Regions from separate parts of the Sutterella sp. KLE1602 genome, predicted to be linked through region 2. Evidence: predicted binding sites of a transcription regulator. Region 2 holds the regulator's gene; the other holds the start of a gene.

Region 1 (4,413 bases), on a different contig from region 2:
GTGCAGAGCTTGACGAACTGCTGCGTCTTGCCGAAAAGGGCAATCTGGAAATCATGGCGCTGCAGCGTGCTGCGTTTGAGTAAGGTTGAGTAAGGGGAGATGGGGATGGAAAAGTCTCTGGTGCTTGCTTCCAACAACAAGGGAAAACTTCGTGAGTTTCAGGCGATGTTCGCCGAGCTCGGCGTCGATGTGATCAATCAGGGCGCGCTTGGTGTCGAAGCCTGTCCGGAGCCCTTCGGCACCTTCATTGAGAATTGTCTCGCCAAGGCTCGTCATGCGTCGAAGATGACGGGACGCCCCGCCATGGCGGACGATTCGGGCGTTTGCGTCAATGCCTTGAACGGCATGCCCGGCGTTTTGTCGGCCCGCTTTGCGGGAGAGCCGAGCAATGATGAGGCCAACAACCGTCTTCTGGTCGAGAGACTGCAGGGCAAGGACGACAGGAGGGCGCACTACACCTGCGTGCTGACGGCCGTGCGCACGCCCGACGATCCCGAGCCGCTCGTGGCCGTCGGCCGCTGGTACGGCGAAATCTGCGACGAGCCTGCGGGTGAGGGCGGCTTCGGCTACGATCCTCACTTTTTTGTACCTGAGTACGGTCGAACGGCCGCAGAGCTCACCGCAGAGGAAAAGAACCGCGTGAGCCATCGCGGCAAGGCCCTTGTGCAGATGCACAAGCTGCTTCGCGAGGCCTGGGGCTGGTGATGAGCGCTCAATCTTCGTGGACGGCTGAAGCGGTTGCGAATATTCCGCTGTCGCTTTATCTGCACTGGCCCTGGTGCGTGCGCAAGTGTCCCTACTGTGACTTCAACTCCCATGCCGCGCCTGCCGATTTGGCAGAAAGGGAATATGTCGACATCGTATTGAAGGATCTGGAGGGCTGGCTTTCCGTCGCAGGCGGCCGTCGAATCGAAACGGTCTTCATTGGCGGCGGCACGCCGAGCTTGATGAGTGGTGATGCCGTGGCCAGACTCCTTGAAGGGGCCGACGGACTGTTCGGGTTCACATCCGACTGTGAGATTACGCTAGAGGCCAACCCCGGCACAGTGGACGAGGGCCGCTTCAGGGCTTTCCGCGATGCAGGCGTCAACCGAGTTTCCGTTGGCGTGCAGAGCTTCATGAACGAAAAGCTTCGGAAGCTCGGAAGGATTCACGTATCGGAAGAGGCCCTGCGCGCGGCCGCGCATGCGGGTGAGGTGTTCGGAAACTTCAACCTTGATCTGATGTTCGCGCTGCCTGGTGAAACACTCGAGGAGGTGGCGAGGGAGGTGGAGACGGCGGTTGCTACCGGTGCCACACACCTTTCGTTCTACCAGCTCACGATTGAACCCGGTACCGCGTTCGCCAAGCGCGTCCCGGAGGGCCTTCCTGACGATGACCTCTGTGCGGACATGTCTGATCTGGTGATTCGCTCGCTCGAAGAAGCGGGCTTCGAGCACTACGAGGTGTCGGGCTATGCCGGACCCGGGTGCCGTTGCCGCCACAACCTCAATTACTGGACCTTTGGCGACTATCTCGCTGCGGGAGCGGGCGCGCATGGAAAGGTTACGACACAGGACGGAGTTGTTCGCGAGGTGCGGCACGCATCCCCCCGCAAGTACATGGCTTCGGTTTCTGAAACGGGAAGCGGCATTGCCGAACGCAGGGCCGTCGAGTCTGGGGACCTTCCCTTCGAATTCATGCTCAACGCCCTGAGGCTCACGGAAGGCGTGCCTGCGGAACTTTTTGAGGCTCGCACTGGGCTTTCGCTCAAGGTCGTTGAGCCGATACTTTCCGATTTGCGTGTGCAGGGACTGCTGGCGGCGGATGAGTTGGTGATTCGTCCGACAGCCAGAGGGCGGGCCTTTCTTTCGGATCTGCAGGAAGCCTTTCTCTGACGGATGGCGCAACCCGCACGCACTCGAAGAAGGCGCTCCTGAGGTGTTGAAATGCACTGATTTGGTGCGATAATAAAGCGTTCGCAACCAAGTCGGTGCGTTCAGCGCAGTGCAGGGGTGAAGCCTTCTGGGCGCAGGTATCGGCACAGGCGTCAGAATCGGGAAAACGCGCGTGAGAGTGCAGTCTTCGGGTTTTGGCACGCCTTTTGCTTATATTGGAGTACGACCGTCGGGGGGCGCCCCCGTCGGCAGACAATTCCTCACAGGTCAGGCGCATGGATCGCCTTACCGGCTAATCTCTAGGAGAAAAATCAAATGACGTCCGCTTCTGATGTTCTGCAGATGATCAAGGACAACGATGTCAAGTTCGTGGACCTTCGCCTCACGGACACGCTCGGCAAGGAAATGCACGTGACGGTTCCCGCCGACTGCATTGACGAGGACGTGTTCGAGCTTGGACAGCCCTTTGACGGCTCGTCCTTTATCGGCTGGCGCGGTATTGAAGCCTCCGACATGCTTCTGATGCCGGATCCCGACAGCGCCCGCATGGACCCGTTCCGCGAGGTCAACACCCTCATTCTCCAGTGCAACGTGCACGAACCCAAGACCGGCAAGGACTATGACCGTGATCCGCGTTCCCTCGGCCTGCGCGCCGAAGCCTATCTGAAGTCGACGGGCATTGGTGACACGGCCTACTTCGGTCCCGAACCCGAGTTCTTCATCTTCGACAGCGTCCGCTGGGAACACTGCATGGGCAAGAGCTTCTTCGAAATCGACAGCGAAGAAGGCCCCTGGGCGACCGGTCTCAAGACGGAAGGCGGCAACCTCGGCTACCACAACCGCGTCAAGGGCGGCTACTTCCCCGTCTCTCCCGTCGATTCCTTTGCCGACATGCGCTCTGAAATGTGCACGCTGCTTGAACAGCAGGGCGTTGGCGTTGAAATCCATCACCATGAAGTGGGCGGCGCAGGCCAGTGCGAAATCGGCACCCGCTTCAATACGCTCGTCAAGCGCGCCGACTGGACGCAGATTCTCAAGTACACGGTTCACAACGTCGCCGCCGCCTACGGCAAGACGGCTACGTTCATGCCCAAGCCCATCGAGGGCGACAACGGTTCCGGCATGCACGTCCATCAGTCCATCTGGAAGGACGGCCAGAACCTCTTTGCGGGCAACGGTTACGCCGGTCTCTCCGAGCTTGCGCTCTACTACATCGGCGGCGTCATCAAGCACGCCCGCGCCCTCAATGCCATCACGAACCCGTCGATCAATTCGTATCGTCGTCTCGTGCCCGGCTTTGAAGCACCCGTGAAGCTCGCCTACTCGTCCTGCAACCGTTCGGCTTCCATCCGCATTCCGCACGTCAACAGCCCGAAGGCCCGCCGCGTTGAGGTTCGCTTCCCGGATCCGACGGCCAATCCCTACCTCGCCTTCTCCGCGCTGTTGATGGCAGGTCTCGACGGCATCCAGAACAAGATCCATCCGGGCGAAGCGGCCGACAAGAACCTCTACGATCTGCCGCCTGAGGAAAACGCCAAGATTCCGACCGTCTGTTCTTCGCTTGATCAGGCGCTCGAAAATCTTGACCGTGACCGCGAGTTCCTGACCCGCGGCGGCGTCTTCTCCAACGACTTCATCGATGCCTACATCGCCGTGAAGATGGAGGAGGTCAACCGTTGGCGCCTCGCCGTGACGCCGATCGAATTCGACATGTACTACAGCCTCTGACCTCAGCCGTCGGAGTGACGCAGACCTGACAGGCGGGTGGCGGCTCGATTTTCAAGCCGTCGCCCGCCTTTTTGTTTGGGAGAACCGTCCATGGTTGAGTCCAAAAGCGCAGCAGGGGCGGACGCCCCGTTTGCCATTCTCGACATGATGTCCGCCACGGTGCTGCTGACCGATACTTTGGGAAGGGTGCTCTGGGGCAACAGTGCGTCCGAAGTGCTGCTGGGATGTTCGAGGCGAACGTTTGTCGGTACGGACTTTCGCGACCGTCTCGCGGAGTGTGACGAGTGGTATGCGCATCTGGCGTCGGGGGCGGCCGTGGAGTCCGCCCGCGTGTTTGGGCGTCTGCTCAGGGCGCATCCCGGCGCTCAGCCTGACGACGTCCGCGTTCAGGCCGTGCTGACGCGCCTGCCCGAAGGCTGGCCCGCCTGCAGGGACGCCGGTGTTCTGATTGAAATCGTTGATGTCGAGGAAACGCTTCATCAGGACAGGGAGTGGATGAACTGCGAGCTGATGGACGCCAACAGGCAGCTTCTTCGAAATCTTGCGCACGAAATCAAGAATCCTCTGGGCGGCATCCGCGGTGCGGCGCAGCTCCTTGAGTCCGACCTCGTTCGTGAGGAGGATCGGGAATGCACGAGCGTCATCATTGGAGAGGCCGATCGTCTGCAGGCTTTGGTAGACCGCTTCCTTGCGCCCTATCGCCAGAAGGCGCAGTGCGAGGAGGTCAACGTTCATGAGGTGCTGGAGCACGTAAGAAGCCTGGTTGCGATGGAGTTCCCCGATGGACTCTCCTTTGTGCGCGACTATG
Region 2 (4,413 bases):
CGGCAGCGTCGTCTCGGTCTTCCATCCCAACGCGCAGTCCACTGACACATCCGCCAACGCAGCCCAAAAATGAAGAAGTCAATCGTTTTCAGCATCCTCGCCGCCATCGCAGCGCCGACCTGGGCCCTGAGCACCGACAAGAGCCAGCCCATTGAAGTCCATGCCGACCAATTCAACGGTGACGAAGTCAAGCAGACCGCCGTCTACTCCGGCAACGTCGTCGTCGATCAGGGCTCGATGAACCTGACGGGCGCTCGCCTCGATCTTGCAATCACGCCCAAGGGCTACCGTCGCGCCACGATCACGGGCTCTCCCGCACGCTTCAAGCAGCAGCGCGATCCGAAGACGAAGGGCGTTGAGGAATGGGTGCACGCGCATGCGAGCCGCATCACCTACGACGAGGAGACCGACAAGGTCACGCTCGAAGGCAAGGCCCAGCTCTCGCGCAGCGAAAACGGCCAGCAGAAGGACATGACGAGCGGCGAGCGCATCGTCTACGACATGCGCAACGCCCGTTCCGAAGTCAACAGCGGCGAAGGCAAGCGCGTCACGACGATCATCGCGCCCCGCTCCAAGACCGACGCGGGCACGCAGCGTCAGGGCACGTCCCTCTCCAACTCCACCAAGCTTCAGCAGTAACAGGACTTCAGCGTGACCGAAAACGCAACAGTTAGCCATTCCCACACCCACGCGCTCGAGGCGACCGGCCTCAAGAAGCACTACGGGCCCCGAAACGTCGTCAAGGGCGTCAGCCTCGCCGTCAAGTCGGGCGAGGTCGTGGGACTGCTCGGCAAGAACGGTGCAGGCAAGACGACGACCTTCTACATGGTCGTGGGCCTTGTCGTGGCCGACGACGGCCAGATCCGCCTCGACGGTCAGGACATCACGCACATGCCCATCTACAAGCGTGCGCGCATGGGGCTCTCCTATCTGCCCCAGGAGGCAAGCGTCTTCCGCAAGCTCTCCGTCGAGGACAACGTCCGCGCCATTCTCGAGCTTCAGGAGGGAGAGGACGGCAAGCCGCTTTCCAAGGACGTGATCGAGGAGCGGCTCGACCAGCTGCTCGAAGAGCTGCAGATCCAGCACCTTCGCACGAACCAGGCCATTTCGCTCTCGGGCGGCGAGCGCCGCCGCACGGAAATCGCCCGCGCCCTTGCCGCCAATCCCCGCTTCATTCTGCTCGACGAGCCCTTCGCGGGCGTCGACCCGATCGCCGTGATCGAGATTCAGCGCATCGTGCGCTTCCTCAAGGAGCGCAACATCGGCGTTCTGATCACCGACCACAACGTCCGCGAAACCCTGTCGATCTGCGACCACGCCTACATCATCAACGAAGGCGAAGTGCTCGCCTCGGGCACGCCCGACGAGCTCGTCAACGACCAGGCCGTCCGCAAGATCTATCTCGGCGAAAACTTCCGGATGTAGCCAAATGGAAAATCATCTCCTCGCCACACTCTCCCAGCAGCAGGTTCTCTCCCAGGAGCAGCAGCAGTCGCTGCGCATTCTGCAGATGCCCACGCAGGAGCTTCTCGGCGAAATCGAACTCATGCTCGAATCCAACCCCCTGCTTGAAGTGGAGGAGCCTGCACAGGCCTCCGACGACCCGCAGGCGCGCGCTCAGGAGCATGACGACGACAGGCGGGACGACCGCGGCGAGGATGATTCCGAATTCGACGCAGCCCAGGCGGAGACGCCCGTCGACCAGCCCTACGAGGCCTGGCAGGGCGCCTCCAGCGACGAAGCGCCCTTCGAGCGCATTCCCGCCCCCGAATCCTTCAGGGACGAGCTGCTCGCCGATCTCGGCTGCCTGCCGCTCACGCCGCGCCAGCATCTGCTCGTCGCCTGCCTTGTCGAGGAGCTCGACGACAGGGGCTTCTTCACGTCCCCGTTCGAGACGCTCATGCGCTACTACGCGCGCATCCTCAAGGAGGAAGGCGTCGAGAACGTGACCGCCGCCGAGTGGCGCGAAGCCCTCGCCACCCTTCAGAGCATGGATCCTCCGGGCATCGGCACCGCCGGCCCCGTCGAGGCCCTCATGAAGCAGATCGAGCGCATCGAGCCCTCCATCATGCATGCCGCCGCGCTTGAAACCCTCAAGCGCATCGTCTCCAAACATCTCGACAAGGTGGCCGCCGACAACCGTCCTGCGCTTCTCAAGCTCGCCAACGGCAAGTCCTCCATTCTCGACGAGGCGCTGCGCGTGCTCAAGACCCTCTCGCCCTATCCGATCGCCAGAGAATCCAGCACGCTCTACATCGTTCCCGATGTCATCGTCAGGACGCAGAACGGCGTGAGCACAGCGCACCTCAACGGCTCCTTGCAGCTGCGCCTTCGCCTTCGCATCAACGACGCCAGGAGCGAGGCCGATCCCTCGACCCGCCGCGTTCTTCTCGGCGAAGCCAAGACCTTCATTCAGCGCATCGAGGCCAGACGAGCCACCCTGCAGCGTCTGGCCGACGCCATCGTCACGCGCCAGCAGGCCTACTTCGAGCACGGCCCCGCCGCCCTGCGTCCGATGACGCTCAGCCAGATCGCCGAAGAACTCGGCCTGTCCGTTCCCACGGTCTCCCGCGCCGTTTCCGGCAAGTTCATCGCCTGCAGCCAGGGCACGGTCGAGATGCGCTCGCTCTTCAGCGCCGTCTCCTTCAGCAACCAGGGCAGCGGCGCCGAGGAGCAGGGAGCCTCCGAAATCCAGGCCATGATCTGCAAGCTCATCGAGACCGAGGACCCCAGAGCCCCCCTTTCGGACGAAATGCTCTGCGAAATGCTTCAGAAGCAGGGTGTGCCCATCGCCCGCCGCACGGTCGCCAAGTACCGCACCTGCGCAGGCATTCCCTCGGCTCGCTCCCGCCGCAGGCTCTGACTTCTCCACCCCTTTGGTACACTGAACGAAGTTTTCGATTCGACGGTCCCACAAGGCCGTCCGACGCGTCATGAATCTACTCGCACCTCTGCTTACTCTTGAAACCGTTCGCCTTAACCTCGACGTCGTGAGCCGCAAGCGCCTCTACGAAGAGGCGGGCCTCGTCTTCGAAACCTCCGCTGGTCTTTCCCACACGGAGGCCTTCGACGCGCTCTTCGCACGCGAAAAACTCGGTTCCACCTGCCTCGGCAGCGGCTGCGCGCTTCCCCACGGCCGCGTCGAGGGCATCACCGAACCCGCCGCCGTCTTTCTGAGGACCGCCGCGCCACTCTCCCTTGATGCGCCCGACGGCCGTCCCGTCCAGCTGTTCCTCTGCCTGCTCATTCCCGAAAACGACGACGGCATGTACCTGAAGATCCTGCGCGAAGCCGCCTGCCTCTTCGGCAACAAGCCGCTGAGAAACGCGCTGCTTCACGCGGAGTCGGAGGTCAAGATCTGTGAACTCATTCACAACTGGACGCCTCCCGCCGACCTTCACTACGAGCCCGACTTCTCCGAAGACGACGAAGACGCCTGAAAAAACTACGCCAATACGGAGGCAACGCCATGCAACTCATCATCGTGACCGGCATGTCCGGCGGCGGCAAGTCCATCGCCATCCGCCAGCTTGAGGACTGCGGCTACTACTGCATCGACAACCTGCCCGCCGCCTTCCTGCTCCCCGTGGCGCAGGACCTCCGCACGCACGGCATCAAGTCCGCCGCCGTCGCCATCGACGCGCGAAGCCAGAGCACCTTCGACGGCTCCCTCAAGGCAATCCGACAACTCGAGGAGGCGGGCTTCGACGTGCGCATCCTCTTTCTCACCGCCTCGGATCAGGAGCTCGTCAAGCGCTTCTCCGAAACCAGGCGCCGCCATCCGCTCTCGACGCTCGCCGCCAGCCGCGACCAGCTCGTCACGCTTCAGGAGGCCATCAGCCGCGAACGCGACCTGCTCGCCCCCATTTCTGCAGGCGCGGCTCTGATGGACACCACCGGCATTCTTTCCTCGCAGCTTCGCGAATGGGTGAAGAAGTTCGTCGGCCAGCCCCAGGCCATGATGACGCTCACGTTCGAGTCCTTCGCCTTCAAGCACGGCCTTCCCGTCGCCAGCGATCTGGTCTTCGACGTGCGCTGCCTGCCGAACCCCTACTACGATCCTGCGCTGCGCCCCCTGACGGGACGGGACAAGCCCGTCGCCGACTACCTTCGCACCTTCCCGACCGTCATCAACATGGTTGACGACATTGAAGGCTTCATCCGCAAGTGGCTTCCCGCCTACATTGCTCAGAACCGCCACTATCTGACCGTCGCCGTCGGCTGCACGGGCGGACAGCACCGCTCCGTCTTCGTGGCCGAAGAGCTCGGCGCCCGCTTCAGGGACACGGACGGCGTCGTCGTGCGACACCGCATCATCGAGCAGAAGGCCCTGCTGTCGGGCGAGAAGTCCGTCCAGAACGAAGGCAGCTGATTCAGAAGATCAGAAAAGCAGGGGACGGAAGTCCCGCTCCT

Evidence for each region. The regulator sigma-54, encoded in region 2, starts transcription at its own class of promoters, with help from an activator protein. The targets are predictions, from matches to a motif close to TGGCANGNAANCTGCTTT.
Region 1: the regulator sigma-54 is predicted to act here: its motif matches at 2,073-2,090, upstream of glnA (type I glutamate--ammonia ligase).

Annotation. Positions count from the first base shown of each region.
Region 1 is NZ_KQ968518.1:12,389-16,801, forward strand. Features, by position in the region: gene rph (ribonuclease PH) at 1-83, shown strand, start outside; gene rdgB (RdgB/HAM1 family non-canonical purine NTP pyrophosphatase) at 106-705, shown strand; gene hemW (radical SAM family heme chaperone HemW) at 705-1,877, shown strand; gene glnA (type I glutamate--ammonia ligase) at 2,193-3,605, shown strand; gene glnL (nitrogen regulation protein NR(II)) at 3,696-4,413, shown strand, end outside.
Region 2 is NZ_KQ968496.1:91,230-95,642, reverse strand. Features, by position in the region: gene lptC (LPS export ABC transporter periplasmic protein LptC) at 1-73, shown strand, start outside; gene lptA (lipopolysaccharide transport periplasmic protein LptA) at 70-639, shown strand; gene lptB (LPS export ABC transporter ATP-binding protein) at 652-1,425, shown strand; gene rpoN (RNA polymerase factor sigma-54) at 1,430-2,863, shown strand; gene HMPREF3036_RS02195 (PTS sugar transporter subunit IIA) at 2,934-3,440, shown strand; gene rapZ (RNase adapter RapZ) at 3,470-4,372, shown strand; gene HMPREF3036_RS02185 (A/G-specific adenine glycosylase) at 4,382-4,413, opposite strand, start outside.